Regions from separate parts of the Sphingomonas sp. CFBP 13714 genome, predicted to be linked through region 1. Evidence: riboswitches for the same ligand, from Rfam matches in the RefSeq annotation. Region 1 holds a riboswitch; each other region holds the start of a gene.
The links. Region 1 has a riboswitch for cobalamin ahead of IFT54_RS09160 (TonB-dependent receptor plug domain-containing protein). Riboswitches for the same ligand answer to the same signal wherever they lie in the genome.
Positions count from the first base shown of each region.

Region 1 (10,544 bases):
TGGGGTGATCACGGTCGACGCGTGACGACATCGTGACGGACATGCAGGGCCAGCGGGGCGACGACAGTGTCGTGAGCGATGCGCCGTCATCGGCGCGGCTGTTCGCCACGCCGGCCGGTATCGCGCTCGGGTCGATCGAGGCGATCGCACCCGGCCAGTCGCGAGGCTATGTCGTGCAGATGCGCGCGGGGCGGTTCCACGGTTTTGCGGTTCGGCGCGGTGACGGGGTCGTCGGCTATGTCGACCGCTGCCCGCACGCTGGACTGCCACTGGCGCGCACCCTCGACGACTATCTGAGCCCGAATGGCGACCTGATCGTCTGTGGGTGGCATTCCGCACTGTTCAGGATCGACGATGGCCGCTGCGTCGGCGGTCCCTGCATGGGGCAAGCGCTTGCGGTCTGGCCGATCACGGTCGTAGACGGCGTGATCACGACGCTTGGTGCGACAGCCGCGGTCCCTGACCCCCGCTGAGCGCCACGCGCGAACGATAATGAGAATAGCCCGGCAAGCCACGGGGATAGAATGATAAGGAGAGTTTCGTGACGCCAGATTTCGACTTCGCGCTGGGCGAAGCCGCGGACATGATCCGCGAGACGACGCAGCGTTTTGCGAAGGAGAAGATCGCTCCGTTGGCGGCTAAGATCGATGCGGAGGATTGGTTTCCCCGCGAGCTCTGGCCGGCGATGGGCGAGCTGGGGCTGCACGGCATCACCGTCGAGGAAGAGTATGGCGGGCTCGGGCTCGGCTATCTCGAGCATGTTGTCGCGGTCGAGGAAGTATCGCGCGCATCGGCGTCGATCGGCTTGAGCTATGGCGCGCATTCCAATCTGTGCGTCAATCAGATCCGCCGCTGGGGCAATGCCGAGCAAAAGGCGAAATATCTGCCCAAGCTGGTGTCGGGCGAGCATGTCGGAAGCCTCGCGATGTCCGAGGCCGGGGCGGGTTCCGACGTCGTGTCGATGAAGCTGAAGGCGGTGAAGACCGAGAGCGGCTATGTCCTGAACGGCACCAAGTTCTGGATCACCAACGCGGCCTATGCGGATACGCTCGTCGTCTATGCGAAGACGGGCGAGGGATCGAAGGGGATCACCGCCTTCCTGATCGAGAAGGGCATGCCGGGTTTCGCGATCGGGCAGAAGATCGACAAGATGGGCATGCGGGGCTCCCCGACTGCCGAGCTCGTCTTCACCGATTGCCACGTGCCGTTCGACGCGGTGATGGGACCGGAGAATGGCGGCGTCGGCGTGCTGATGTCGGGCCTCGACTATGAGCGCGCGGTGCTCGCGGGCATTCAGCTCGGCATCATGCAGGCCTGTCTCGACGTGGTCATCCCCTATGTCCGTGAACGCAGGCAGTTCGGGACCGCGATCGGGCAATTCCAGCTGATCCAGGCCAAGGTCGCCGACATGTATGTCGCGTTGAGTTCCGCGCGCGCCTATGTCTATGCCGTCGCGCGGTCGTGCGATGCGGGCAAGACGACGCGGTTCGACGCGGCGGGCGCGATCCTGCTGGCGAGCGAGAGCGCGGTGAAGGTCTCGCTGGAATCGATCCAGGCCCTGGGTGGCGCGGGGTATACCAAGGACTGGCCGGTCGAGCGCTTCATGCGCGACGCCAAGCTGCTCGACATCGGCGCGGGAACGAACGAGATCCGCCGGATGCTGATCGGACGCGAACTGATCGGTGCCGCGCCCAAGGTGATGCAATGAGCGCGCGGCTTACATCGGGGCGGGGTGAGCGGTGAGCGGTCCCGTCCTCGATACGAAGCTGTCGGTCGACGCCGAGACGTTCCAGGCGAATGCAGCGCACAACCGTGCACTCGCCCAGCGCCTGCGCGACGACGTTGCGCGCGTCGCGCTCGGCGGGGACGCCCGGTCGCGCGACCGGCACGTTGCACGTGGCAAGCTGCTTCCTCGCGACCGGGTCGAGCGCTTGCTCGATCCGGGTTCGCCGTTTCTCGAGATCGGCCAGCTCGTCGCCAATGGCCTGTATGACGACGCGGTGCCCGGCGCAGGGGTAATTGCGGGGATCGGCCGCGTGGCCGGGCGCCAGTGCATGATCCTGTGCAATGATGCGACGGTGAAGGGGGGGACCTATTTCCCGCTGACTGTCAAGAAACACCTGCGAGCGCAGGAAATCGCACAGGAAAATCGCCTGCCGTGCATCTATCTCGTAGATAGTGGCGGGGCGAACCTGCCCCATCAGGCGGAGGTGTTTCCCGATCGCGAGCATTTCGGCCGGATTTTCTACAACCAGGCGCAGATGTCGGCGCTGGGGATTCCGCAGATTGCCTGCGTGATGGGAAGCTGCACCGCGGGCGGCGCCTATGTCCCGGCCATGTCCGACGAGACGATCATCGTCCGCGGGCAGGGCACGATCTTCCTTGCTGGGCCGCCGCTGGTCAAGGCGGCGACGGGCGAGGTAATTTCTGCGGAGGACCTCGGCGGTGCGGATACGCATGGGCGCAGGTCTGGCGTCGTCGATCATGTCGCGGAGTCGGACGACCACGCGCTGACGATCGTTCGCGACATCGTCTCGACCTTGCCGCCACAGGTCCCTGTCACGGTGAACCAGCAACCGGCGCGCCCTCCGAAATACGACGCCGAGGGGCTTTACGGTGTCGTGCCGTCCGACGTCCGGGCACCGTATGACGTGCACGAAGTGATCGCACGGCTGGTCGATGGCAGCGAATTCCATGCGTTCAAGGCGCTTTATGGTACGTCGCTGGTGTGCGGGTTCGCGCATATCCACGGGATCCCCGTCGCGATCCTTGCCAACAACGGCGTCCTGTTCAGCGAAAGCGCTCAGAAGGGGGCGCATTTCATCGAGCTCGCCTGCCAGCGCAAGGTACCGCTGCTGTTCCTCCAGAACATCTCGGGTTTCATGGTCGGCGGGAAGTATGAGGCGGAAGGCATTGCCAAACATGGTGCAAAGCTCGTGACGGCAGTCGCGACCGCGACCGTGCCGAAGATCACGGTGCTGATCGGCGGCAGTTTCGGCGCCGGCAATTACGGCATGTGCGGACGCGCCTATTCGCCACGTTTCCTGTTCAGCTGGCCGAACAGCCGGATCAGCGTGATGGGCGGCGAACAGGCGGCCTCTGTCCTCGCCACCGTTCACCGCGACGCGGACGACTGGACGGCGGAGGAGGCCGAAGCGTTCAAGGCGCCGGTTCGTCAGAAATATGAGGACGAGGGGAATCCCTGGTACGCGACGGCGCGGCTGTGGGACGACGGGATCATCGATCCCGCGCAGACCCGCGACGTGCTCGGCCTCGCGCTCGCCGCGACGCTCAACGCTCCCATCGCCGAACGCCCCGCGTTCGGTGTGTTCAGGATGTAAGCCGATGATCCTGCTATCGTTTCTGCTAGCCGCGGGTCAGGTCACGCCGGTCCAGCCGATCGTCAAGGGCACCGGCCTGCCGCCAGCCGTGGTGACTGAGGAGGCCGGCGTCATGGTGCCGATCGACGCGATGTTCGCCGCGTTGGCCGCCCGCGATGGCCAGGCACTGCTCGCCCAGGTGCGCCCCGATGGGGGTGCTACGGCCGTGGAAGAAAAGGCCGACGGCACGCGCATCATCCGCCGGACCGCCTGGTCCGACTTCGCCTCCGGTCTGAAGCCCGGACCGGAGCGATATGCGGAACGCCTGACGGATCCCGCCGTGGATATCGATGGCGATATCGCGATGGTATGGTCGCCCTATGTCTTCACCATCGACGGCCGGATCGCGCATTGCGGGATCGACCATTTCGACATGGTGCGCGAAGCGGGCCGGTGGAAGATCCTCAACATCACTTGGTCCAAGCGGACCACCGGATGCCCCGCGCAATGATCGAATCACTGCTCATCGCCAATCGCGGCGAGATCGCCTGCCGAATCATACGCACAGCTCGGGCGTTGGGAATCCGCACGATCGCGGTCTATTCCGATGCCGATGCGGGCGCGCTGCATGTCCGGCACGCGGACGAGGCGGTGCATATCGGTGCGAGCCCGGCGCGCGAGAGCTATCTGGTCGGAGAACGGATCATCGCCGCCGCGCGCGCAACCGGCGCTGAGGCCATCCATCCGGGGTACGGGTTCCTGTCCGAGAATGCGGACTTCGCGCAGGCGGTGCTCGACGCAGGGATCCTGTGGGTTGGCCCCGATCCCGACAGCATCCGCGCGATGGGGCTGAAGGATACCGCAAAGCAGCGGATGATGGCGGCCGGCGTCCCGGTGACACCGGGCTATCTGGGGGAAGACCAGTCGCCTGATCGGCTCCAGCGCGAGGCGGATGCCATCGGCTACCCCGTCCTGATCAAGGCCGTTGCGGGCGGCGGCGGCAAGGGTATGCGCCGCGTCGATGCGTCCGCCGACTTTGCCGACGCGCTCGCGTCGTGCCAGCGCGAAGCCTCTGCGTCGTTCGGCAATACCGACGTGCTGATCGAGAAATATATCCTCTCGCCGCGGCATATCGAGGTGCAGGTGTTCGGCGATCGGCAAGGCAACGTCGTCCATTTGTTCGAACGCGACTGTTCGTTGCAGCGCCGGCATCAGAAGGTGATCGAGGAGGCCCCGGCCCCCGGCATGGATGATGCGACGCGCGCGGCGATCTGCGCGGCGGCGGTGCGCGCGGCACAGGCCGTGAACTATGTCGGCGCGGGTACGATCGAGTTCATCGCCGATGCGAGCGAAGGCGTGCGCGCCGATCGGATCTGGTTCATGGAAATGAACACCCGGTTGCAGGTCGAGCATCCCGTCACCGAGGAAATCACGGGACAGGACCTTGTCGAGTGGCAGCTGCGGATTGCCAGCGGCGAGGCGTTGCCGCTGCAGCAGCATGATCTTGCTATCCGCGGCTGGGCGATCGAGGCGCGGCTCTATGCGGAGGATCCCGCCAAGGGGTTCCTGCCGTCGATCGGGCGGCTCGAGGCGTTCGATCTGGGTGATGCGACGCGGGTCGATACGGGTGTCGAACAGGGGGCGGACATTTCGCCCTATTACGACCCGATGATCGCCAAGGTGATTGCCTGGGGCGACACGCGTGAAGCCGCGCGCGAGACGTTGGCGGAGGCGCTGGACAAGGCGGTCGTCTGGCCGGTCCGGTCGAATGCGGGGTTTCTCGTTCAGGCACTCGATCACCCGGATTTCGTCGCCGCAACGCTAGATACCGGGCTGATTGCGCGCGAGGGGGCGGCGCTGATGCCCCCGGCGCAGCCCAGCGAGGAAGCACTGATCGACGCCGCGCGCACGGTCGTACGCGCCGAGCCGATGGCGGGTTTTCGTCTCAACGCGGCCCCTTTGAAGGCCGCGCGGTTCCTGCTCGACGACGACGCGGTGACGATCGATCTCGACGGTCGCGGCGTCGATGCACCGGTCGATGCCACCCTCGTTTCCGATGCCGGGCAGACCTGGCAGTTGCGGCCCTGGCGTGCGTCTGGCGCGGCGCTGGGGGCGGCAGCGGATGGCGCGATCTTGTCACCAATGCCGGGACGCATCATCGCGGTCGACGTGGCTATCGGGGACCGTGTCGCAAAGGGGCAGAAGCTCGTGACGCTTGAGGCGATGAAGATGGAGCATTCGCTCGTCGCGCCATTCGACGGGACGGTTGCCGAACTGACCGCGATCGACGGCGGGCAGGTGAGCGATGGCATGGTGCTCGCACGTATCGAGAAGGATGATTGATGGCCGGCCGCTATTTCGACCAATGGGCGATCGGCGACCGGATCGTCCATGAGATCCGCCGCACTGTCACGGAGACGGACAACCTCCTGTTTTCGACGATGACGCACAATCCGCAGCCGCTGCACCTCGATGCGGAGGCGGCGAAGGCGAGCGAATTCGGCCAGATCCTCGTCAACGGCACCTTCACCTTCGCGCTGATGGTCGGCCTGTCGGTGGGGGACACGACGCTCGGGACGCTCGTCGCCAATCTCGGTTACGACAAGCTCGTGCATCCAAAACCCGTCTTTATCGGCGACACGATGCGCGCCGAGACCGAGGTCGCCGAGCTCAAGCCCAGCCGGTCGCGCCCGAACGCCGGGATCGTCACATTCATGCACCAGCTGATCAACCAGCGTGACGAGATCGTCTGTCAGTGCCTTCGCTCGGCGCTGCTGCTGCGGACGTCGGCATGAGGTTGCGCTCGCTGCTATTCGTGCCCGCAGACCGGCCCGAGCGTTTTGCGAAGGCCGCAGCGAGCGGGGCCGATGCCATCATCCTCGATCTGGAGGATTCGGTCTCGCTCTCCCGCAAGGCTGTTGCCCGCGAGGCGGTCCGGGCCGCGTTGCAGGACCACACCGACGTCGTGCGGATGGTCCGGATCAATCCCGTCGACTCGGGGTGGCTGGACGACGATATCGCTGCGGCGAGGGGCGCCGATGCGATCATGCTGCCCAAGGCGACCGGACCCGCGACCGTCCTCGCGCTGGTCGAGGCTTATGGCGATGACTGTCCGCCGATCCTGCCGATCGCGACCGAAGTGCCCGCCGCGATCTTCACACTGGGCGAATATGCGCGGGTCAACGGCCGGTTATGCGGCCTGACCTGGGGCGCCGAAGACCTGCCCGCGGCGATCGGCGCGGCGACCAGTCGGGAGGACGACGGGTCCTATACCGAGCCCTATAAGCTCGTCCGATCGCTGCTGCTGTTCGGCGCGCATGCGGCGGACGTCGCGGCGATCGAGACGGTCTATCCTGCAATCGCGGACATTGACGGGCTGGCAGCCTATGCCGCGCGCGGCAGCCGTGACGGCTTTACCGGCATGATGGCGATTCATCCGTCGCAAGTCGCCACGATCAACGCCGCGTTCACGCCGGATGCGGCGACCGTTGCACATGCGCACGCCGTCGTCGCTGCGTTTGCAGCGGCTCCCGAGGTGGGCGCGCTGCAGCTTGATGGGCGGATGATCGATGCGCCGCACTTACGTCAGGCGCGGGCGATCCTCGCGCGGCTCTAGGCCCATTGGCGGCAGGAAATTTCTGCGCTACCGTCGCCCTGCGAGACCGGTGAAGGCCGGGGTCGCAGATTGCGTCGGTGCCCCTCGGGGCTTCAAAGGGAATGCGGTGCGGGAGGCGATCCTCCTCATGCCGCGGCTGTCCCTGCAACTGTAAGCGGTGAGTGCGGTGCGCATGTTCCTTCGTCACGAGGGGACGACCACTAGGCCTGAGCGCAAGCGCAGGGCCCGGGAAGGTCGCGTACCGGGCGTCGACCCGCGAGCCAGGAGACCTGCCGGCGCTCGGTCGCTCTTGCCATGGTCCAGGGGATGACTGCGGCACGGTACTCCGTCTGAGCGACGAACCATGCGGCGGGGGCCGCATCGGTGCGCGTGGCGGGTGCGGTTCGGCGTACACCCCAAGCGTTGCGCCGGCTGTCCGTAGCATCGGACGGCAGGCCCCGGCCGGTCGCTCGTGACGCCGGGGGTATCGTTTCATGACCAGAATTTTCGTTTCGCTTGTGGCGCTCGCCACCGCCACGGCCTTTGCATCGCCGGCCGCGGCCGAGCCTGATCCGGTTACTGCGGCGACGGGCGAGGCGGCAGGGGGCGGCGCCGAGCTGGTGATCACCGCATCGCGATCGGGGGACGCGGTTCCCGCCGATCAGCTCGGGGCGTCGGTGACGGTGCTCGACGCCGCCACGCTCGACCAGCGGCAGACCCGGATCGTGTCCGACGTGCTGCGCGACGTTCCCGGACTGGCGGTCAGCCGGACCGGCGCGGTCGGGGGGACGACGCAGGTCCGAATCCGCGGATCGGAGGGCAATCACGTGCTCGTGCTGATCGACGGGATCGAAGTGTCCGATCCCTATCAGGGCGAATATGACTTCGGCACGCTGATTGCCGACGAGGCGGCACGGGTCGAGGTGCTGCGCGGCCAGCAATCGGCGCTGTACGGGTCCGACGCGATCGGCGGCGTCATCCAGTATCTCACGCTGAGCGGCGCGGAGGCCCCGGGCGTATCACTACGGGCCGAAGGGGGATCGTTCGGCACGTTTTCGGGAGGCGCCCGGGTCGCGGGCGTAGCGGGCAATCTCGATTACGCGCTATCGAGCTCGACCTACCTCACCGACGGCACGCCGACCGCACGGGGCGGATCGCGCGACATCGGCGCGAAGAGCGTCGGCGCGACGGGCAAGCTCAGCTGGTCGCCGACCGACACGCTGAAGGTCACGGGCGTCGGGCGCTACAGCTATACCGATGCCGACAGCAACGACACGGCATTGAGCGGCCCGCAGTTCGGCACGATCGTCGATACGCCAGGCGCGCGCAGCACGGTCGAGGCATATTACGGGCTGGTTCGCGCCGAACTCGCGCTGGCGGATGGCCGCTGGACGAATGCGCTCAGCGGCCAGTTTGCCGATACGACACGCCGGGCGCTGGTCGACGATGCCTTGAGCTTCGGCAACAAGGGACGCCGGTACAAGGGATCGTTCGAAAGCGCCTTCCGGTTCGGCACCGATCGCATCCGGCATCGGCTGACCGCCGCAGTCGATGTCGAGCGTGAGGAATTTCAGACGCTTAGTCCGGTCCCTTCGGAGTTCGTCTTCACAGGGCGGCGGCACACCGACAATGTCGGGATCGTCGGACAGTATGACGTCGTGATCGACGACGCGCTAGCGATCGGCGGATCGGTGCGGCGCGACGAGAATAACCGGTTCGACGACACCACCACCTACCGCGCGCAGGCGAGCTATCGTTTTGCGACCGGAACGCGGGTGCGCGGTGCCTACGGTACCGGCGTGAAGAACCCCGGCTACTTCGATCTCTTCGGCTATTCCGACGGTCGTTACATCGGCAATCCGAACCTCAAGCCCGAAAAGTCAAAGGGGTGGGAAGCCGGGGTCGAACAGGCTTTCGGGGGGGATCGTGCGACGATCGGCGCGACCTATTTCGACAGTCGGCTGACGAACGAGATCTTTACCACCTATCCTGCCCCCGACTTCGTCGCGACGCCCGGCAACCGCAATACGCGATCGACGCAGCATGGCGTCGAGGTGTTTGCTACAGCCCAGCCAATTCCGCAGCTGCGCTTCGACCTCGCCTATACCTATCTGAAGGCGCGCGAGGACGGGGGCGTGGAGATCCGGCGACCCAACCATATCGGCAGCGTCAACATGACTGCGTTCAGCCGCGACCAGCGCGCCTCGGCAACGCTCACCGTTCGGTATAATGGCCGGCAGCAGGACGACGCCTATACCGATCCGAGCTATGTCCCGGTCCGCGTCTCGCTCCAGGAATATGTCCTCGTCAACCTGAACGCGGCGTACAAGTTGACGCCCGGGCTGTCGGTTTTCGGTCGGGTCGAAAACCTGTTCGACGAGCGGTACGAGGAGGTGTTCAGCTATGTTGGCCAGGGGCGCGGCGCCTATGTCGGCGTGAAGGCAGCATTCTGATGCGGAGCGAGGCGGAGCACACGGCGCGGATGGCCAAGAAGAAGGTCGTCCAGGACAAGATCGTCGCGGCCAAGACGATCGAGAAGGGCCTGCTGATGGTCCACACCGGACCGGGCAAGGGCAAGACCACCGCGGCGCTTGGCATGGCGGTGCGGATGATGGGGCATGGGCGAAAGGTCGGGATCGTACAGTTCGTCAAGGGTGCGATGACGACCGGCGAGAAGGTCATCTTTGACGCCTTTCCCGATCTGGTCGAATTCAAGCCGATGGGCGAGGGCTTTACCTGGGATACGCAGGATCGGGCCCGCGATATCGCGGTGGCGCGCGAAGGGTGGGACGAGGTCCGCCGAATGATCCTCGACCCGAGCTATGCGATGGTCATCGCCGACGAGATCAACATCGTCCTGCGCTATGACTATCTGCCACTCGACGAGGTGCTTGCGGGGTTCGCGGCGCGACCGGCGATGACGCATGTCGTGGCGACGGGACGCAACGCGCCCGAGGCGTTGATTGCCGCGGCGGATCTCGTCACCGAGATGGGGCAGGTCAAGCATCCGTTCCGGGGCGGGGTCAAGGCCCAGGCCGGCGTTGAGTTCTAACGGTCGCGGCGAGGACTAGCTGGACGCTGCGTGCGCAACTGCGCCGCGAGGCTTTGCGCGGCCAGCACATAGGCGGGACCTCCGCAGACGGTCCACGCCTCGGGGATGCGCAGACGGGGAATCCCGTCGAGAATCGGATGATGCAGCATTTCGGTGCCCTGATCGGTCACGCGGTCGGTGGCGCTCGCAACGACGAGATAGTCCGGGCGTGCCAGCGCCATTTGTTCGAGCGACAGTTGCGAAAGTGCCGGCTTGCCGAGCCGGGTCGCGAGATTGGCCAGCCCGAGACGCTGCATCAGTTCGTCGACGAGCGTGCCGGTACCGGTCAGGAAACCCCGACGCTGATAATAGGCCGCCGTACGACCACCTCCCGGGGCGCGCGGCAATCGTGCGAGCGCGGTGTCCATCCGGCGGATCAGCGTTTCGCCGCGATCGGGGTGCCCGATGGCTGCGGCGACCTGCCGGACTTGCGTCACGATCGCGGTATAGCTGTCAGCGGGGGGCAGATCGAGCGTCGCGACGTTCCGGCCGGCGAGAACTGCGGCGACCGTCTGGCGTCGGAACGGCGAGGAGATCA
Region 1 covers NZ_JACYVG010000003.1:285,610-296,153, reverse strand. Annotated here, with positions in the region: gene hppD (4-hydroxyphenylpyruvate dioxygenase) at 1-25, shown strand, start outside; gene IFT54_RS09195 (Rieske (2Fe-2S) protein) at 42-473, shown strand; gene IFT54_RS09190 (isovaleryl-CoA dehydrogenase) at 542-1,708, shown strand; gene IFT54_RS09185 (carboxyl transferase domain-containing protein) at 1,740-3,341, shown strand; gene IFT54_RS09180 (hypothetical protein) at 3,346-3,831, shown strand; gene IFT54_RS09175 (acetyl/propionyl/methylcrotonyl-CoA carboxylase subunit alpha) at 3,828-5,663, shown strand; gene IFT54_RS09170 (MaoC family dehydratase) at 5,663-6,115, shown strand; gene IFT54_RS09165 (HpcH/HpaI aldolase/citrate lyase family protein) at 6,112-6,936, shown strand; cobalamin riboswitch at 6,995-7,227, shown strand; gene IFT54_RS09160 (TonB-dependent receptor plug domain-containing protein) at 7,410-9,368, shown strand; gene cobO (cob(I)yrinic acid a,c-diamide adenosyltransferase) at 9,368-9,967, shown strand; gene IFT54_RS09150 (ABC transporter substrate-binding protein) at 9,964-10,544, opposite strand, start outside.

Region 2 (10,544 bases), on a different contig from region 1:
GCCCCGCCTCGAGCGCCTCGAACACCGCCGCCGCCATCGCGAACACGCCGGGATCCCCCGACGACACGACCACGACGCGCGCGCCCATTGCGGCCAGTTCGAGCGCATGGCGCGCGCGGTCGATCTCGACCCGGTTGTCGCTCGCATGCAGCGTCAGTCCGTCGCGTGCCGGAACCCTTGCGACATAGGGGATATAGCCGATCACGTCGGTCGCCTCGGCCAGCGCCGCGCTGACCTCGGGGGTCACCAGCGCGGCATCCCCCGGCCCCAGCCCCGCAATCGCCAGCCAGCCGGTTCCTGCACCCGGGGTCATGGCCGCCGCCCCTGCCCATGGATCAGCAGGATCGCGAAATAGGGCGTGACCGCATCCGCCTCGCACAGCCGCGTGACGCGCTGCTCGGCCATCGCCGCATATTCGACCAGCCACGCCGCCTCCTCGCGCCCCGCCGCGGCGACCGCGCGGCGCAGCTTGGCGAGGTGACGGCCGATCTTCATCACCACCAGCGCATCGGTATCGCGGATGCGCCGCACCAGATCTGCCTCGGGCAGCGTCCCCATCACCACCGTCAGTACGTCGTCGCCCCAGGTGATCGGCGCGCCGCTCGCGGTCCAGGCGCCCGACATGCCGGTAATGCCGGGGACGACCGCGACCGGCGCGACTCCCTGCAACCGCGTATAGAGATGCATGAACGATCCGTAGAAGAACGGGTCACCCTCGCACAGCACCACCACGTCCTCGCCGCCCAGCGCCAGCGCCGCGAGGTGATCGATGCACCCCGCGTAAAAGCCCGACAGCCGGTCGTTGTAACGCGGATCGGACAATGCGATCTCGGTGGTGACGGGATATTCCATCGGATATTCGATCACGTCGTCGCGCAACATCCCCTCGACGATCCGCCGCGCCTGCCCCGGCCGCCCCGCCTTGCGGAAATAGGCAACGTGCCGCGCGCCGCGCACCAGCCGATCAGCGCGCACGCTCATCAGGTCGCACGCGCCCGGCCCCAATCCGACGCCGTGGATCGTGCCCGTCACCACCGCCTGCCCCGGCGGCGGCACCAAGGTCGCGGAGGGCGCCACCACGCCGATCATTCCGCCGCACTCGCCAGCGCGTTGATCGCCGCGACGGTGATCGCGCTGCCGCCCAGCCGCCCCTCGACGATCACGCACGGCACCGGCTGCGCCGCCCACAGCGCATCCTTCGATTCGACCGCACCGACGAAACCCACCGGACAGCCGATGATCGCCGCGGGCCGCGGACAATCGGGATCCTCCAGCATATTGAGCAGGTGGAACAGCGCAGTCGGGGCATTGCCGATCGCCACCACCGCACCCGCTAGATGCGGCCGCCAGAACTCCAGCGCCGCGGCCGAGCGCGTCGTCGCCATTTCTCTCGCCACCGCGACCGTCTCGGGCGTGTGCAGCGTACAGATCACCGCATTGTCCGCCGGCAGGCGCGCGCGCGTGATCCCCTCGGTCACCATCCGCGCATCGCACAGGATCGGCGCGCCCGCCCGCAACGCCGCGCGCGCAGCACGCGCGAACCCAGGCGAAAAGCGGATATCCTTGGCCAGCGCGACCAGCCCCGCAGCGTGGATCATCCGCACCGCGACCGGCTCCTCCTCGGCTTCGAACCGCGCCAGATCCGCCTCGGCACGGATCATCGCGAACGACTGGCGATAGATCGCGGCCCCGTCAGTCTCATAGGCATAGGGCATCAGGCGGCTCCGGACGGCTGGGAGAAATGGGCGATAATCTGAGCGGGTTCGAGCGCGCTGAGCAGCGGCGGCGTGCCCGCGCGCGCGCGCAGGGCAAGATCGAACCGCCCGTCGCGCCCGGTCAGCACCACGTCCGCAGGCCTCGCACGCGCGCAGCCCTTCGCGCATCCCGACACGTGCAGGCTGCCAGCGACCAACGGTGCCAGCCGCCGCGCGAGGTCGCGCGTCTCGACGCTCGACTGTGGACAGGCGGGCGCACCGACACAGGCGTCGACCCCGGCGCGCACGGCGCTGCGGTCGCGCGCGCCATGCGCCACCCCGCCTTCGAGGATCAGCATCCGCCACGGCGTCACGCGGATCGCCGTGACCGGGTCTGCGGTGATCCGGTCGCGCAACTCTACTGCCGCGATTCGCCCGAAGCCGAGCGCGACCGCCGCGCCCAGCGGATGCGCCCCGACTTCGGGCGGTGGCGCGGTGGGCGCGGGAACCAAGGTCGCGGCCCCCGGCACGGCCGCCGCATGGCGCGCCATCCGCCCCGCCGCCGCACCGCCGCTGTCGACGAACCACCGCGCCAGCGCGATCAGCGCGTCGACCGCGGTGTCGCGCGTCACGTCCACCCCCGCCGCACGCCCCTCGCCGCGCACCACCAACCTGCCGTCCACCACGCGCTCGACCCGGAAATCGGCGGGCGCGCGGGTCAGCACCGGTGCAGCGCCGGCATCGATCGCAAAGCCAACCTTGCCAGGCAGCACCGGCAGGTCGGACAGCCGCTCGCGCAACGCGGTGGCGATATGCTGCGTGTCGTCCCCATCCCGCCAGTCGGGCGCGACCAGCATCGCACCGCGCGCCTCGCGCTCCGGATCGGGATCGATCAGCCCGCCCGCCAGCAACGCCTCGACCAGCCCCCGCCAGCCCGCCTCGGTCACACCGCGCATCTGCAGATTCGCGCGACTGGTCACGTCGATCTCGCCATTTCCCCACGCCATTGCCGCATCACACAGCGCGAGTGTCTGCGCGCGCGTCAGCCGGCCGAGCGGCGGGCGGATCCGCACCAGCAGCCCGTCGCCCGCCGCCATCGGCCGCCACGCATCGGGGCACCATCCCTTGACGACGAACGCGCTCATGCCGGCAGCACGAGTTGTGCGAGGATCGAATTGCGCCGCGTCGGCCACAGCCCCGCCGTGTGCAGCGCCGCGAACCGCGCGGTCATCGCCGCCAGCGCCGCGGGGTTTGCGCTCTCCAGAAATGCACGCACCGCGTCGCGCCCCAATGTCGCATCATAATAGAGATCGATCAGCTCGGGCGACACCACCCGCGCCAGCTGCGCGAACATCGCCATATGGTCGAGCGTCGCGGCGATCTCCGCGCCCCCGCGAAACCCGTGCCGCATCATCCCCTCGACCCAGGCCGGGTTCGCCGCGCGCGCATGGACGACGCGCGCAACCTCCTCATCCAGCGACCGCGCGCGTGGCCGTTCCGGATCGCGCGCATCGAGATGATACAGCGCCGCGCTCTTACCCCCGGCAACCGCCTGCGCCGCCGCGAACCCCGCCTCGTGCGCGGCATAATCCGCGGCAAGCAGCAGGTCGGTCTCGGGCAAATCCTGGACATGGACGAACGCGTCGGCGGCGGCGACCCGGTCGCGGATCCCCGCCGGATCGAACCGCGTCGCGATGTCGTCGCCCGGCCCATCGAGCGCGTGGCTCGACGCCGCCAGCCACGCCGCACCCGCCGCCGCCCGCGCCGCCTCGCCGTACGTCTCGCCCGCATCGCCGAGCCCGAGCCCGTAGCGACCCGGCTCCGGCCCATAGACCCGCGCACCGACGGCAGTGCAGACGAACGGATTCCAGTCGCTGGGCTCGTCGCGCATCGCCAGCGCGCGCACCGCCTGCCCGAACATCTGGCCTAGTGCGGGAAACGCATCGCGGAACAGCCCTGATACGCGCAGCGTCACGTCCATCCGCGGCCGGTCGAGCCTGGCCAACGGCAGGATCTCGACCCCCGTGACGCGGTCCGACGCATGATCCCAGACCGGCTCCGCACCGAGCAAATGGAGCGCCATCGCGAACTCCTCGCCCGCGGTCCGCATCGTCGCCGACGCCCACAGGTCGACGACCAGCGCGCGCGGATAGTCGCCCTCGTCCTGCAGATGCCGGCGGACCAACTCGTCGGCCAGCCGCACGCCCTGCGCATGCGCCGCGCGCGACGGCACCGCGCGCGCGTCGGTCGCGTACAGGTTGCGCCCGGTCGGCAGGACGTCGCTGCGTCCGCGCCACGGGGAGCCCGACGGCCCCGCCGCGATCCGCCTGCCCCGCAACGCGTTCAGCAGCCCGTCGCGCTCGGCCTCGCCCTGTTCGCCGCGACCATAGACGTGCAGCCCGTCGCCGAACTGGCTCTCCTTCACGTCGCACACGAACGTGTCGATCCGGGTGATCGCCTCCGCCTGGCTCGTCGACTCGTCGAGCCGCAGCGTCGCCGCCAGCCCGGTCGCGCGCGCCTCGTCGGCGATGTCGCGCTGCAGCCGGTCGCGGCGCGCGGGGTCGAGCCCGTCGGCGGTCGAAAACTCGTCGAGCAACGATTCGAGCCGCCCCAGCCCCGCGCCGCTGCGCGTCGTCGCGGCCGGCGGCGGGACATGGCCGATCGTCACCGCGCCGATACGCCGCCGTGCCTGTGCCGCCTCGCCCGGATCGTTGACGATGAACGGATAGAGCACCGGCATCGCCCCGGTCAGCGCCTCGGGCCAGCATTCTCCCGACAGCGCGACCGCCTTGCCCGGCAGCCATTCGAGCGTCCCGTGCGCGCCGACATGGATCAGCGCATCACTCCCCCGCGCGTGCAGCCACAGATAGAAGGCGACATAGGCATGACGGGGACAGCGCGACAGGTCGTGATACTCCCCGACCCGCGCCGCGCTGCGCCCGCGTTCGGGCTGGAGCGCGATCACCACGCCCCCCCGCTCGACGCCCGCGAACTCGAACGCGCCGTCGATACAGGCCGGATCGTCCTCGGGCGCGCCCCAGCTTTCCTCGAGCGCATCGCGCAACACGGCCGGCAAGCCCCCAAGCGCCGCACGATACGCCGCGACCGGCCACGCGATCCGCCCCGTCGCCAGCGCCTCGGCCAGCGCTTGCGGCGCCGCGCCGCCGGTCGCATAGCCCGCCGCCGCCAGATCCTCGACGATCGCGTCCGCGGACGCCAGCGCGTCGAGCCCGACCGCATGCGCCATCTGATAGTCCTTGCCCGGATAGGTCGACAGCACGACCGCGGGCCGCTGTTCCGAGACCGGCCGCTCCGCCAGACGCACCCACGCGATGACGCGCGCGACGATCGCCGCGATCCGCTCGGGCTCGGCCCGGTGCTCGCGCCGCACATAGCCGAGAGCGTCGTCGCGGACGCCGTCCTCCTTGAAGCTTGCGACGCCCGCGAACAGGCGTCCGTCGACTTCGGGCAGGACGACGTGCATCGCCAGGTCGGCGGGGGACAACCCGCGCGTCGACCCCGCCCAGGCGGCACGATCCGACGTCGCCAGCGCGACCTGGAACACCGGCACCCCCGCCCCGTCGAGCGGCGATGTGTCGTCCGCGCCGCGGCCCGAAAAGGCAGTCGCGTTGACGATCGCCGCCGGGGCGAGCGCGACGACCCAGCGCCTGAGCCACCCCGCGACGCCCGGCGCCTTCAGCGACGGCGCGAACAGCCCGACGACGTCGAACCCCGCCGCACCCAGCCCGGTATGCAGCGCCTCGATCGGGTCGAGGTCGGCAGCGGTCAGGTAGGAGCGGTAGAAGATCAGCAGGATTCGCGGCCGCGTCGCGGTCATCGCGAACGCCGCGGGGCACGTCACCCCGTCGCGCGGCTGCCAGCCACCGACCTCGGGAACCGTCTTCACCCCCGCGACCGGCCCGGCATAAAGCCCCGCCGCCAGCGCCATCTGCGCCAGCGCCGCCTGCGCCGCTACCGCGCCGCCGTCGTCGCACAGCGCGGCGAGCCGGCGCAGCGTCGACACCGGCACTGTCGACGCCGCATCGAGCCGCGCATCGCTGCGCCCGTCCGCGGGCAGCACCGCCAGCGCGATCCCCCGCGCCCGTGCCAGCGCCTCGACCTGCTGCAACCCATAGGACCAGTAGGACCGTCCGCCGATCAGCCGGATCACGATCCCCTTCGCCCCCGTGCCTGCGCCACCGTCCAGCGTCCGCTCGACATAGGTATCGACCGACAGCGGGTGGGTGAGCGCGGACAGGTTGGCGAGCCTGAGCGACGGCAGCGGGCTCCCCCCCGCCGCCGCGCGCCGCCACCCGGCCGCGAACGCGCCGAGATCCCCGTCAGAAAAGGACAGGACGACAAGGTCCGCCGGGCTCTGCGCGAGGTCCTGCGGGATCGCACTTTCCTCCAGCGCGTGGCTTTCGCGGAAGACGACGTGCATCGCCGTCAGCCCTGAAGCGCGGCCCGGATCCTTGCGGGGTCGATCCGGTCATGCTCGGCGATCACCACCAGCCGAGTCTGTCGCGCCTCGTCGGCACGCCACGGCCGGTCATATTGCGTCCGCACCCGCGCACCGACCGCCTGCACCAGCAGCCGCATCGGCTTGCCCGTCACCGCGGCATAGCCCTTCACGCGCAGGATGTCGGCGTCGCGCGCCAGCGTCTCGATCCGCGCGGCGAGCGCCGCCGGGTCCGCGATCTCGCCGAGGTCGACGATCATGCTGTCGAAATCGTCATGCTCGTGATCGTCCGCGCCATCATGGTGCGACGGTCGCGCGGCGATGTCGTCCTCCGCCGCCGCGTTCAGCCCGAGCACGACGCGCGGATCGATCACCCCGTCGGTCAGCGCGATCACCGGCAACGCACGCGCGGATTCCGCCGCGATCACCGCGCGCGCCGCAGCCACCCCCGCCTCGCCCGCCAGATCCGCCTTGGTCAGCAGCACCAGATCCGCACAGGCGAGCTGGTCCTCGAACACCTCGGCGAGCGGCGTCTCGTGATCGACGCTCGGATCGGCGCGGCGCTGCGCCTCGATCGCGGCGAGGTCGGGCGCGAACCGTCCCGCGGCGACCGCTTCCGCATCGGCCAGCGCGATCACCCCGTCGACCGTGATCCGCGACCGGATCGCGGGCCAGTCGAACGCTTTCAGCAAGGGCTTGGGCAGGGCGAGCCCCGACGTCTCGATCAGGATATGGTCGGGCCGCGGGTCGAGCGCGAGCAAAGTCTCGACGGTCGGGATGAAATCGTCAGCGACGGTGCAGCAGATGCAGCCATTGGCGAGCTCGACGACATTCTCGGCCGGGCAATCGGGGATCGCGCACCCCTTCAAGATGTCGCCGTCGATGCCGAGCGTGCCGAATTCGTTGACGATCACCGCGAGCCGCCGGCCACCGGCATTCCGGATCAGGTGGCTGATCAGCGTGGTCTTGCCCGCGCCGAGGAATCCGGTGACGATGGTAACGGGAATCTTGGCCAGGGTCGGCTGGGGGTCGGTCATGCGATACTCTCCGGGCGTTGGAACGACAGCCACGGACGGACGCACGCCCGCAGCCACACGCGCGCACGACCTGACGGCCGCACGCGTTCGTCGCTCAGACGGAGTACCGTGCCGCGACCATCCCCTGGATCAAGGCAAGAGCGACCATGACGCTGGCAGGTCTCCTGGCTCGCGGGTCGAAGCTCGATGCACGCCTTCCCAGGTCCCGTGACCCAGTGGCTGCCCCCGCATCGGGGGCCTGTGCGTCTCGCTCACCGCTTACAGTTGCAGGGACAGCCGCGGCATTGGGAGGCAAAGCTCCCGCACCGCATTCCCATTCAAGCCCCGAAGGGCACCGGCGCGATCTGTCGAGGTTCGGTAGAACCAAACCTCGAGGTTGGGTTTAGAGGAGTTTGGCGACTGTGCCAATGCACCTGACCTCCGTCATCCCGACGAAAGTCAGGACCCAGAGCCACGCGTAATGCGCTGCCTGGCCCTGGGTCCCGGGTCGAGCCCAGGATGACGACGCAGCTCGTTACCCCCGAACCACCTCGATCTCGTCGAACCGCTTCCACCGGTAGATCGCAAAACTCAGCACCCAGCATGCCACGAACAGCGCGATGATCGCAAAGCCCAGCCCGTTGAAATTCTCGCCCAGCGCCGAGGCAACGTCCCACACGCCCCCGCTGAGGCCCAGCTTCGACGCCAGCAGCGCGAGCGTTTCGATCCCGCCGATCGCGATCGCGACGATCGCCGAGATCAGCGTGATCGTGATGTTGTAATAGAGCTTGCGGATCGGCTTCACGAACGCCCATTCATACGCGCCGAGCATCACCACCCCGTCGGCACTGTCGACCAGTGCCATGCCGGTCGCGAACAGCACGGGCAGCACCAGCACCGTGCCGATCGACAGCCCGTCCGCGGCCTGGCTCGCCGACAGGCCGAGGATCGCGACTTCGGTGGCGGTGTCGAACCCCAGCCCGAACAGGAAGCCGAGCGGCGCCATGTGCCAGCTGCGCGTGACCAGCCGGAACATCGGCCGGAACAGCCGCGCGAGCAGCCCGCGATTGCCGAGGAGCAGGTCGAGATCCTCCTCGACATAGCGCCCCCCGCCGCGGACATGGCCGAAGGTCCGCCACACCGATCGCAGGATGATCAGGTTCATCGCCGCGATCGTGAACAGGAACAGCGCGGAGATCAGTGTCGCGATCACCCCGCCCGCCTGCTTGAACGCCTCGAACTGCGCCAGCGCACTCGCGGTCAGCGCGATCGCGACCGCGGCGATCAGGACGATCCCCGAATGGCCGACCGCGAACCAGAAGCCGACCCCGATCGGCCGCTGCCCGTCCTGCATCAGCTTGCGCGTCACGTTGTCGATCGCCGCGATATGATCGGCGTCGACCGCATGGCGCAGCCCCAGCCCCCAGGCCAGCATCGCGGTACCCAGCATCAGCGGTTGCGCCTGGAACAGCGCGAACGCCCATCCCCAGGCGGCGATGTTGGCCGCCACCAGCATCGCGAACATCCAGCCGATCCGGTGTCGCGTCGAACGACCGGCGGTCCGCCCGGTCATGATCTTGGTCATTGGCACATCCCCGGCGTCCGACGAGGACGGGGGCCTGCCGCGAACGACCGGGACGCGCGCCGACCGGACGCCCTGAGCGGCCGGCATGCGTCGCCGATGCGGCCCCCGCCGCATGGTCGTCGCTCAGACGGCGTTCACCGTGCCTCGGCCACCCCCTGGACCGGGACAAGAGCGACCAGACGCCGGCAGGTCTCCTGGCTCACGGGTCAAGGCTCGACGCACACCTTCCCAGGCCATCGGCCCAGTGGCTGCCCCCGTCGCAGGGGGCGCGTGCGTGTCGCTCGCCGCTTACAGTTGCAGGGACAGCCGCGGTCTTGGGGCAAACCCCGCACCGCATTCCCATTCAAGCCCCGAGGGGCACCGACGCGATCTGTGCGGATCCGGCTTGCGTCGGACCTGCGCCACAGGGCTAGCGCGTTTTGCCTGCGCTGACGACAGGATTTGCGCGCGACGCAACGCAGGGCATGTCGTCCCATCTCACCGCAACGTCTGCCTTACCTCGTACGTTGATCGCGTAACCGACCGGTGTCCTGCCGGTCGCGGCGTTGCCCGCTTTCCGCCCCGCGGCAATCGTGCGAGCAGCGCAGACCTTCATCGCCCCGCTGAACGGAGCCCGCATGCGCCCTCTCGTCCCCGTCGCCGAAGCCCAGTCCCGCCTCTTCGCCATGGCATCGCGCGTGCCGGCCGAAACCGTGCCGCTGCGCTCGGCGATGGGTCGCTGGGCGGCGGAGGCCATTCTAGCCCGCCGCACCCAGCCCGCGACCGACCTTTCGGCGATGGACGGCTATGCGATCCGCTACGCAGATCTGCCCGGGCCGTGGACGGTCATCGGCGAGAGCGCGGCCGGCCGCCCCTTCACCGGTTCAGTCGGCGCGGGACAGGCGACGCGCATCTTCACCGGCGCGGCGATGCCGCCCGGCGCCGATACCGTCCTTGTCCAGGAAGAGGCCGCACGCGACGGCGACCGGCTGATGCTCGACGGCGAAGGCCCCGCCTTCGAGGGACGCAACACACGCCGCAAGGGGCTCGACTTCGCGACCGGCACCCGGCTGATCGCGGCCGGCGATCGGCTGACGCCCGCGCGCATCGCGGTCGCTGCGACCGGCGGACACGGCACGCTGTCGGTCGGCCGCCGGCTGCGCGTCGCGGTCGCCGCAACGGGTGACGAGCTCGTTCCGCCCGGCTCGACGAACGATCCCGTCCCGCTGCCGGAATCGAACGGCATCATGCTCGCCGCGATGCTTGCCGATCTGCCCGTCGACATTATCGATCTCGGAATCCTCCCCGACCGGCTCGACACGCTGCGTGACGCCTTTGCCGGGGTCGATGCCGATCTGCTCGTGACCACGGGGGGCGCGTCGGTCGGCGATCACGACCTCGTCCGCCCCGCGATCGAGGCGGCCGGCGGGGCAATCGACTTCTGGCGGATCGCCCTGCGCCCGGGCAAGCCGATGATGGCGGGCACGCTTGGCCGGACAATGCTGCTCGGCCTGCCGGGCAATCCCGTCTCCGCCTTCGTCACCGCGATCCTGTTCGTCCGCCCCGTCGTCGCGCACATGCTCGGCGCGCGCGATCCCTTGCCGCAGACGACGCACGCGCTGCTCGGCGAGGATCTTCCGCCCAACCAGTCGCGGACCGACTATATGCGCGCCGAACTGCGCGACGGTCGCGCCTATGCCTCGACCATCCAGGACAGCTCGATGCTGCTGACGCTCGCCCGCTCGTCCTGCCTGATCGTCCGCGACGGCGACGCGCCGGCGGCAAGGGCGGGCGACTCGGCGGAAATCCTC
Region 2 covers NZ_JACYVG010000006.1:202,862-213,405, forward strand. Annotated here, with positions in the region: gene cobJ (precorrin-3B C(17)-methyltransferase) at 1-313, opposite strand, end outside; gene cobI (precorrin-2 C(20)-methyltransferase) at 310-1,032, opposite strand; gene IFT54_RS15040 (precorrin-8X methylmutase) at 1,086-1,715, opposite strand; gene IFT54_RS15045 (cobalamin biosynthesis protein CobG) at 1,715-2,839, opposite strand; gene cobN (cobaltochelatase subunit CobN) at 2,836-6,135, opposite strand; gene cobW (cobalamin biosynthesis protein CobW) at 6,141-7,190, opposite strand; cobalamin riboswitch at 7,328-7,544, opposite strand; gene IFT54_RS15060 (HoxN/HupN/NixA family nickel/cobalt transporter) at 7,705-8,742, opposite strand; cobalamin riboswitch at 8,922-9,134, opposite strand; gene IFT54_RS15065 (molybdopterin molybdotransferase MoeA) at 9,372-10,544, shown strand, end outside.
Region 2: linked by a shared signal. The riboswitch ahead of cobW (cobalamin biosynthesis protein CobW) and the one ahead of IFT54_RS09160 (TonB-dependent receptor plug domain-containing protein) in region 1 are both predicted to bind cobalamin.

Region 3 (10,544 bases), on a different contig from region 1:
GCCGAGGCTCGACTGCGACCGCGCCGCGACGTGGCGGACCAGCCAGACGACGATGCCATAGGTCAGCGCGGGCCGGGCGACGCCGTTTGCCGCGGTCAGCCAGCCGGCCTGGCCCGGAACGATGATGCCGGCGATCGTCTGCACGATCAGTTCCGTCGCCATCACCGCCAGCGTCAGCCGCGGGCCACGGCTCCACAGCAGCGCCAGCCTGACGCCCGCGGCGGGATAGAGCAGCGAGTAGAAGCCCTGACCGCCCCAGCCTGCCGCGGCCTGGTGCGCGGCCGCGAACGCCGCTGCATAGCCGATGAGCCAGGGAAGGTCGGCCAGTCGTGGCACTGTTTTGCCGGCTACGGCACCGATCGAGAGGCGGGGCGGAGAGGGAGGCAGCGGCATTAAGGGCTGCCTAGCCGCATCCGGCGCCGATAGGCCATCGGGGAAATTCCCGGGTTTTCGGCGCGGCGGCGATGGCCATGATGATCGCGAGCCAGCCCCGGGAATGTATCGATGCCAGCCCATAGTGTCTCGCGATCGCGGAATCGTCACCGCGTAACGGGCGCAGCCGTACGATGACGGAAGGACCTGATCCGATTCACGAGGTGCGCGAGCTCTGGTACCAGGAGGATGGCAGCGTCATCGTCTACAGCCATCAGGTCGTGCCGCGGCAGTGGTGGAATCGCCTGACGCGGCCGATCGGCGTGATACTGATTCTGCTCGCCATCGCGTGGCCCGCATTGCTGCTATCCCATGGATGGACATGGCTGGGCCTGGCGTTTGCCATCGGCGACGTGTGCGTCATATTCGTCGGCCGCGATCTGATCCTGTGGGGGGCCAGGCGCTGGAGCGATCCGTAGGCAACCGCGCTTAGACGCGGAACCGGAATGTCTGCGCAGCAGGGTAGGTGCCCTGACGGGCTTGTGGCTCGCCAGGGCACATCAGGCAATGGCCGGCCCCCCGACCGGCTGGTCAGTCGCCGGGGAGGGCGGCACCGGCGACTGCGAACAGATCCGCCGCAGAGTGGCGGGACAGGTCGATCGGAAACGCCGCGCTCATCGACACGCCCGCCGGCGCGTCGTCCGCATCGAAGCCGAGCGCGCGGCAGGCCGCCACGCTTGCCTTGGTCCTGCAGGCGAGCCCGCCGCCATGTGCAAAGACGTTCAGCAGCACCCGGCGTGCGTGCGAGCGCGGCCGGATGCGCAGATCGGGAACGTCGGTATAATAGATCTCCAGCGCGCCGGGGCAGAGCCGGGCGAGATCGTCGAGCAGCGCCTCGCGCTCGTTCGGTGCGGCGGTCGGTTCGGTGCGCAGCGCTTCCTCGTCGCCGTCGGTTTCATCGTCGGCCTCGCTCTCTCCGGCCAGATCCTCGACGGCGGGTGCGGGGCGGTCGGCGAGCAGCCGGGCGAGCCGCTCCTCGAACGCGACCGGATCGACCGCTGGCGCGTCGCCGGGTTCGGTGCCGTCGTTGCAGGGCGGCATGAACGCGGCAATGAGGTCCCGCTCGATCGGCGCAAGCCAGTGCTTCTTCACCCATGCGCTCGGCCGCTGCCCGGGCTCGGGGAGAACGGACGCGGCCAGGTCGCGCGGCAATTGGAGATAGGTAAAGCCGAGGTGATCGAGCATCGTGGCCTCGTTCCCCGGCCCGAACACATCCCAATGTGCGGCTGCGAGCTGCGCCTTGGCGAAGGTGCAGCTGCCGCCCTTGCGCTGGAGAAGCGGGCTTTCATCGCCGTTCAGTGCCAGCATCGCGACGATCGTCTCGATCGGTCCGTTGGGCTCTGCGGCGGCGAGCGCATGCAGATGCTTGAGATGCCGACGGGCGAAGGTGACATAGGGCGAGCGCAGCGTCTGATAGGTGACGTGCTTCTCCCAGCGCTCGAGGACCGATCCGCCAAAGGGCCGCTCGGCCTTGCCGGCATATAGGCCGACATAGACGAGCCGGTCGTCATGGAACATGCCGTAGATGCCGGGCCCGCGCAGTGCCTCCGGCTCCCCCGCCCAGGGTGCCCGCGGCACGGCGCGCAGGTTCATCCATGCCGGCTTGCCGAGCGTGGGCGGCACGGGACGCAGGGTAAACAGCTCGGAAGCCCGGTAAAACGGCATGCGCAATGTCTCCTCATGGGGTGGCCATGCGGCTTAGGCGGACGCGCGCGCGACCGGCTATCCGGGGTTTTCCCGGGGGGCGACATCGCCGGCGGCCCGTCCCGCGGGCTGCCGGTCACGGGGCGCGCTAGAAACCGACGCGAAGCGAGACGTCGACGGCGCGGGGACGACCGAGGACCCATTGCTGATTGCTGTACGTGCTGATCGCATAGTCCCGGTCGAACAGGTTGTAGCCGTGGATGTCGACCGCGAGCCGTGGCGTCACTGCATAGGAGAGCGTTGCATCGACCATGGTGTAGCTGGGGACGCGGAAGCTGTTCGCATTGTCCGAATAGCGTCGTCCGACGTAGCGCAGCCCGGCGCGCGCCTGGAGCGCGTGCGTCGCGTTCCAGCGCAGCCAGAGATTGGCGAGCGTCTCGGGTACGTCCGGCGGGGTATTGCCATCGAAGCGCGTGCCGCCGGAGACGAAGTCGTCGAACGTCGCGTCGAGTATGCTGCCGTTCGCATCGATCCCGACACCGTAAGGCAGATCGAGCGATACCGCAGCCTCGATACCCTTGGCCGATCGCTGGCCGACCTGCTCGACCGGGCTCGTCGGGGTCAGCTGTGCCAGCAGGCGCTTCTTGACGATGCGGTAGGCGGCGAGGGTGGCGGTGCCGCGACCGTCGAGGAACACCGCCTTGGCGCCGACCTCGACCTGGTCGCCAACCGCGTTGCTGAACTGCACCTGCCCGGTCGAATAGGTCGTCAGCGTCCCCAGCGGGTCCACGCCGGTGGCATATTGCGCATAGAGCGACACCGTCGGGATCGGCTGATAAACGCTCCCCACCCGCCAGGTCAGATTGTGCAGCCGCTTGTCGAGCGCGAACGTCTCGGTACTGACGCCGCCCGGATAGTCGATCGACCAGCGGCGGATCGTGTCGCGCTCGAAGCGGACGCCACCGACGATCGAGACGTGCGTTCCGAGCTTCAGCCGGTCCTCGGCGAAGACCGCATATTCGGTCGTGCGCGTGCGATAGCGCGGTGCGATGCCTTGCGTGTCGATGATCAGACCGGGATCGAACGCGAAGGGATCGACCTCCGAAACCTGCGGGTCAGACCCGAAATTGTGGGAGTAGGTCAGTTTGATGAGGTTGACGTCGAAGCCCATGACTAGGTCGTTGCCGACGCCATCGGCGACGTCCGTCCTGAACGTCACGCTCCCCTGATCGCCCCACTGCGTCTGGTCGTGGACGATCCCGGTCATGTCGGTACGCAGGATGCCACCGGGTGTGCCGGTGTTGCCACTGCCGTTGGCGCAGACCCCGTCTGCGGCGACCCAGCAATAGGTTTCGAGATTGAGCCAGGAGCGTTTGGAGCTGAGGCGATAGGCCTGGTTGCTGACGGTGACCACATCGCTCGGCGTCCAGTCGACCTGCAGGCTGGTGCGGTTGTCCCGGTAGCGGATGACGCCGTCGCGTGTGTTGTAGTTGCGCTCCCGGATGCGGTCGTCGAGCCGACCGTCGATCAGCGGCGTACCGAAATAGCGCATCGGCTTCTGGTCGCCATAATCGTCCCGCGCGGTGACGACGAGCGTGTCGGTCGGTGCCCAGCGCAGCGTGCCCGACACGGCATGGCTGCGCGACTGGCCGCGATCGACATAGCCGTCCGATCGGCGATAGCTGCCGTCGATGCGGTAGGAGAGGCGCTCGGTGATCGGCCCCCCTGCGCCCGCCGCGAGATGGAAGCTGTCCTGCGAGCCATAGCCGATCTCCCCCTCCACATGCGTCCGCTGCGTATCGGGTTTGCGCATCAGGACATTCACTGCGCCGCCCAGCGCGCCCTGGCCGTAGAGCACCGAGGCCGGGCCGCTCAGGATGTCGATCCGCTCGACCATCCACGGATCGGTCGGGAAGGTGATCGTGCCGGCAGCCGGGAACAGCCTGATGCCGTCGATGAGCTGGAGCACGGAGCCCTGACCGCTGAACCCCCGCGCGGCGAGTGCGGTGCCGCCATTGCCGGGATTGCCCGCGTTGCTGATGCCCGGTGCGCGGCTCGTCGCGTCGATCACGGACAGGTCGCCACGCGCGCGGATCGTGGCGCCATCGATGACCGAGAGCGTCGCGGGGGTCTCGAGCGGCGTGAGGCCCAGGCGGCTGCCGGTCGCATTCGGCGTGGTGAGCGTGTCCTGGGCATGCTGTCCGACGACCAGGATGTCCTTGGTATCGGGATCCGGCACGGACTGGGCGTGGACTTGTGCTGCGAAGACAGGCGAAAGAATAGCCCCCGCGAGCGCGAGGCGAGACAATAGGAACGGCATTACGGTAATCCCCCGGGCGTCTAGCGAACCCGGCAGGGACCTCCCGCGAACGGCCGACATCCGCGCCAGCCGGACGCGATTGCGACCGGCACGCATGCCCGTGCGGTCCCCACCGCACACGTCGTCGCTCGACGGAGTACCGTGCCGCGGCCACCCCCTGGGCCAGGCAAGAGCGACCAGACGCCGGCAGGTCTCCTGGCTCACGGGTCATCACACGATGCACGGCCTTCCCAGGCCCTCATGACGAAACGTCTGGCCCAGTGGCTGCTCCTTCCTTTGCAGGAAGAAGCGAAATGCATCGCGCTCGCCGCTTACAGTTGCAGGGACAGCCTCGGCTTCAGGTGGCAAACCACCCTCACCGCGTTCCCTTTTAAGCCCCTTTCGGGGCACCGACGCGATCATGCCGCCCTGCTCGGATCGAACAGGTCAGCGGCGCCGGTCTACCCCGGTCAGGATCGTTCGGCAATCGTCCGGCGAGCACCGCGATGGCGGCTCGATCGTCCTGCTCGATTGCTGTGATCCAGAAGCTCCGTTTGGCGCGATGCGCGTCCTCGATCAGGAGGCGGGGGTGCCGCACGCTCTGTGCGGGGATGCCACGCTGATGGCATGCAGGATTAAGGGATCGAGATGAAGAACGTGAAGAGCCGTCAGGCCGTGACGGCGATGCTGCTGGCTGCGACATCGGCGGGTGCCATGATTCAGCCGGTTGCCGCGCAGACGGTGGCGCCGGCCGAGACGCAGGCGGAAACCCGCATGACGACCGCGGCGGCACCGTCCAGCGCCGGCAAGCCCGCGCTGGCGCAGGCCGGTGTGGCCGGCACCGTTGAAGCCAAGGGTGATTCAGCCAGTGCCGCCGCACCGCAGATGACCCGCGACAATGGCGCGCCGATCGGCGAGAACCGCCACTCGAAGGCGGCGGGCGACCTTGGCCCCGTCCTGCTTGAGGACACGACGCTGATCGAGAAGCTCGCACGCTTCGACCGTGAGCGCGTGCCCGAGCGCGTCGTCCATGCCCGCGGGACCGGTGCCCACGGCGTGTTCACCGCGACCGCGGACATTTCGAGCATCACCAACGCATCCTTGTTCATGCCCGGCAAGCAGACGCCGGTGTTCGTCCGCTTCTCGACCGTGATCCACCCCTCGGGCAGCCCCGAGGGCATGCGGGATCCGCGCGGCTTTGCGACCAAATTCTACACCGATCAGGGCAATTGGGATCTGGTCGGCAACAACCTGCCGATCTTCTTCATCCGCGACGCGATCCAGTTCCCGGACATGATCCACGCGCTCAAGCCCTCGCCGGTGACGAACAAGCAGGACCCCAATCGCTTCTTCGACTTCTTCTCGGCCACGCCCGAGGCGACCAACATGCTCGCGCATGTCTATTCGAACCTTGGTACGCCGGCATCCTACCGGACGATGGACGGCAACGGCGTCCATGCCTTCAAGCTGGTGAATGCCAAGGGCGAAACGGTGTTCGCCAAGTTCCGCTGGATCAGCCGCCAGGGCGTGCGCAACCTGAACGGCGCGCAGGTCGCGACCGCGACCTGGAACTACCTGACCGACGATCTCTATGGCGAGATCGGCAAGGGCAACTTCCCCGTCTGGGACCTGATGGTGCAGACGATGTCGGCGTCGGCGTTCGCCAAGCTCGACTATAATCCGTTCGACGACACCAAGGAATGGCTGGGCGTGCCGTTCCGCAAGATCGGCGAGATGACGCTCAACAAGGTGCCGACCAACTTCTTCGACTATACCGAGCAGTCGGCGTTCGCACCCGCCAACCTCGTGCCGGGGATCGAGGCGTCGCCGGACCGGATGCTGCAGGGTCGGCTGTTCTCCTATTCGGACACGCAGCGCTATCGCATCGGCGCCAACGCGATGCAGTTGCCGGTCAATCGTCCGCTCGCGAGTGTCGTCAACAATTACCAGGACGGCCAGCTCGACCATAGCAACCGCGCGTCCGACGTGAATTATTTCCCGGCGGCGACCGCGGCAAAGTCGACCGATGCCCGCTTCCGCGCCGCGCCCTATGGCATCGATGCGACCGTCGATGCGAAGCCGATCGCCAAGACCAACAACTTCGCCCAGGCGGGCGAATTCTACCGGGCGCTCAAGCCGCAGGACAAGGCGGATCTGGTGACCAACCTGGCAGGTGATCTCAATGTCGTGACGTCGGCACGGACGAAGACGATCATGGTCAGCTATTTCTACCAGGCCGACAAGGACTTCGGCACGCGCCTGGCAACTGCGGTGAACGTGCCGATCGCCGACGTGTCGCGCGCGGTGGCGGACTATCGCGCCGCCAACCCGGGCCAGGGCGCCCGCTGATCCCGGGGCAGGAGGCGCGGCATGGCGCGCGCCTCCTGCCGTGGCAGACTTCAAGGAATCGAGATCGACGATGCTGACTTATCTTGCCGCGCTGCTCGCCGCTGCTGGGCCACAGGCCGCTGCGACCGAGCGACAGACGCCTCCTGGCGTCGCGGCCTTGCCATCACCCGAGCGTCGCCAGCAGCTGCTGTTCGAGGCGGCCCGGCTCGGCCGCATGGACATGATCGATCCGCTGCTCAAGGCCGGCGCCGACATCAATGCCTATGACGAGCGCGGTTTCACGCCCGTGATCCTTGCGGCGTATAACGGACAGCTTGCTACGGTCGACGCGCTGATCGGCAAGGGCGCCGACGCCTGCCGTCCGGATCGCGACCAGGGCAACAGCGCGCAGATGGGTGTCGCGTTCAAGGGCGAGGATGCGATCGCGGCGCGGTTGCTGAAAGCAGGATGCGACGTGAACGCACGCAATCACGCCGGCCAGACCGCGCTGATGATGGCATCGCTGTTCAATCGGCGGGCGCAGGTCGACCTGTTGCTGGCGGCGGGTGCGGACCGGACGATCCAGGATGCGGCGGGGCGATCGGCCGGTTCGGTCGCGGCCGGGCAGGGCAACGCGGCGATGGCGGAACGCGTCAAGCGCTGACGCAAGTCTTCGGGCGTCCCGCGCGCCGCAGCAGGCCGTGTCGCTGCCGTTCCGCATTGACGCGGCGCGGCATCCGGGGCCATCGCGTTGGCCATGACGAAGAGCAAGGGACGCACCGGCGCACACGCGCGCGCCAATATCCAGCCTGCGCCGACAGCCGCCGAGCTCGACGCAGCCAAGCACGAGGCCGTCCAGATCGAGGGGCGGCTCGCCGGCCTCGCGGCCGGGCATCCGTCGGTGAAGATCTGGAAGGCCCGCCTCCGCGTCGCGCAGGCGGTGATTGCTCGCGCGCCGCGCGACTGAGACGCTCATAGAGGTGCGGCCGGGTCTGGATCACGGCGCACTGATAATCACCATCACACCGTCAGCTCATGTCAGTCCCGGGATTTACTCAGACAAGTGAAGCCGATAGCCTGCGCTCTAGAGACGTGGCTGGGAGAGTGACATGGGTTGGACGCGTCGCGGCGCGCTAGGCGCGGGGATCGCGCTGGGGGCGGTGCCGCCATTCGCCTTGGCGGCGGCGGGCGCACCCTCGGCAGCGACCCCCTTTCCGCTGTCGCAGGTGCGGTTGCGGCCGTCGATCTTCCTGACGTCGGTGCAGGCGAACCAGCGCTATCTGCTGTCACTCGATGCGAACCGTCTGCTGCACAATTTCCATGCCGGGGCAGGGTTGCCGACCAAGGGCGAAGTCTATGGCGGATGGGAGTCGCGCGGGATCGCCGGGCATTCGCTCGGCCATTATCTCAGCGCGCTGTCGCTGGTCTACGCGCAGACGGGGGACCAGCAATTCCGTGACCGCGCGGCCTATATCGTCGCCGAGCTCAAGGCGATCCAGCTGAAGCAGGGGGATGGCTATGCCGGCGGGACGACCGTCGAGCGCGACGGCAAGACCGTCGATGGCAAGGTCGTGTACGAGGAACTGCGCAAGCGGGAGATCCGGTCGACCGGGTTCAGCCTGAACGAAGGGTGGGTGCCGCTGTACACCTATCACAAGGTCATGGCGGGCGTGCTCGACGTGCACCGGCATGCCGGACTTGCAGAGGGTCTGGCCGTGGCGATCGGACTTGGGAGCTATCTCGGCACGATCCTGGAGGGACTGAACGACGTCCAGGTCCAGGACATCCTGCGGACCGAACATGGCGGGCTGACCGAATCCTATGCCGAGTTGTACACGCGAACCGGCAATCGCCGCTGGCTGACGCTCGCCGAACGGTTGCGGCATCACGCGATTGTCGACCCACTCGGGGACGCGCGCGACGACCTCGCGGGGCATCATGCCAACACGCAGATCCCGAAGATCGTGGGGGAGGCGCGGCTGCATGAGCTGACCGGCGATACCGATCATGCCAGGGTCGCGCGGTCGTTCTGGACGATCGTGACGCGCGACCATAGCTATGTCATCGGCGGCAATTCGGACCACGAGCATTTCGGTGAGCCGCGCAAGCTTGCCCAGCGGCTCGACCAGCAGACGTGCGAGGCGTGCAACAGCTACAACATGCTGCGCCTGACCCGGCATCTCTATGGCTGGACCGGTGATGCGCGCTATTTCGACTTTTACGAGCGCGCGCATCTCAACCACATCATGAGCCAGCAACACCCCGACACGGGGATGTTCACCTATTTCACCGCGCTGGCGCCGGGCATGGGGCGCGTGCATTCGAGCCCGACCGAGGATTTCTGGTGCTGTGTCGGGTCGGGCATGGAAAGCCATTCGAAGCATGGCGAGAGCATCTACTGGAAGCGCGGCGATGCGGTTGCGATCAACCTCTATTATGCCTCCACGCTGGATGCCCCCGAGGCGAAGCTCGACATCGATACGCAATTCCCGCTCGGCGACACGGTGCGGATCGCGGTCAGGACGGCGCCGCGGACGCTGGCGCTCCGCGTGCCCGGCTGGTGCGCCGCGCCGCTGTTGCAGGTGAACGGCAGAACGGCTGGCGTGCGCGACGGCGGCTATCTGCTGCTGACCGGGCTCAAGGCGGGCGACCAGATCGCCTTGTCGCTGCCCATGCCGGTGCGCGTCGAATCGATGCCCGACGATCCCAGGCTGGTCGCGTTCCTCAGCGGCCCGCTGGTCCTTGCGGCCGATATGGGCGCGGGGGACCGTCGGTCCGACGGGCCGGACCCCGCGCTCGTCACCGATCGGGCGGAACCGGTGCTGGCGGCGGCAGGTGGATTGCACCGGTATCGACTGGGCGGGCAGGGCAAGCCGGGTGATCTGACGCTGCGACCGTTTTTTGCGCAGCATGACAACCGCACCGCGGTCTATTTTCGCCGGTTCGGTACCGCCGAGTGGCCGACCGCGCAGCTCGCCTGGGCGCGTGCGTCGCAGGAGCGGGCGGCGCTGGCCGCGCGGACGGTCGATGTCATCCGACTGGGCGAGCAGCAGCCCGAGGTCGACCACGCGTTCGCCGACAGCGGCAACTCGGCGGCAGTGTCGCATGTCGCCGACCGCAGCCGCAACGTGAACATCGGATATTTCGAATTCGACCTGGCGGTCGCGCCGGGGCCGCTAACGCTGCAGGTCGAATATGGCGGCGGGCAGCGCAACAAGGATTTTCGGATCTCGGTCGACGGCACGCCGTTGGCGCGCGAGCGGCTCACGGGTGACGTCACCGCCGCCCGCAACGTCCGGACCTATACGCTGCCGCCCGAAACCACGCGCGGCAAGTCGAAAATCCGCGTCCGCTTCGACTCCGACACATGGCAGGGGGTCGAGGTCTATACGGTGCGGACCATGCGATCCGAGACGATCTGACCGATACGACGGAAATAGGTCTAGACGGTAAAGTCGGGGGATTTCCGGCTGGTCGGTTAGGTCCGAGGGCGGTATCGGGCCACCCCGCGGATCGTCGATCGGAGACGTCATGAAGGTTGCGATCATTGGTGCAGGAATTGCCGGCCTCAGCTGTGCGCTGCGACTCCAGCAGGACGGCTGCGTGGTGACACTGTTCGACAAGGGACGCGGGGCGGGTGGTCGGATGGCGACGCGGCGGATCGAGACGCCCGGCGGCATGATCGCGTTCGACCATGGCGCGCAATATCTGACGATGCGCGACCCGGATTTCGTGGCGGCGATGCAGGGCTGGGCGGCGGCGGGCGTCGTCGCGCGCTGGCCCGCAGCGGGGTCCGATGCCTGGGTCGGGACGCCGGGGATGAACGCGATCGTCGGGCATC
Region 3 covers NZ_JACYVG010000004.1:283,113-293,656, reverse strand. Annotated here, with positions in the region: gene IFT54_RS11580 (ATP-binding protein) at 1-336, opposite strand, end outside; gene IFT54_RS11575 (hypothetical protein) at 567-851, shown strand; gene IFT54_RS11570 (hypothetical protein) at 964-2,097, opposite strand; gene IFT54_RS11565 (TonB-dependent receptor) at 2,225-4,315, opposite strand; cobalamin riboswitch at 4,565-4,805, opposite strand; gene IFT54_RS11560 (catalase) at 5,024-6,724, shown strand; gene IFT54_RS11555 (ankyrin repeat domain-containing protein) at 6,795-7,367, shown strand; gene IFT54_RS11550 (hypothetical protein) at 7,461-7,670, shown strand; gene IFT54_RS11545 (glycoside hydrolase family 127 protein) at 7,813-10,125, shown strand; gene IFT54_RS11540 (NAD(P)/FAD-dependent oxidoreductase) at 10,235-10,544, shown strand, end outside.
Region 3: linked by a shared signal. The riboswitch ahead of IFT54_RS11565 (TonB-dependent receptor) and the one ahead of IFT54_RS09160 (TonB-dependent receptor plug domain-containing protein) in region 1 are both predicted to bind cobalamin.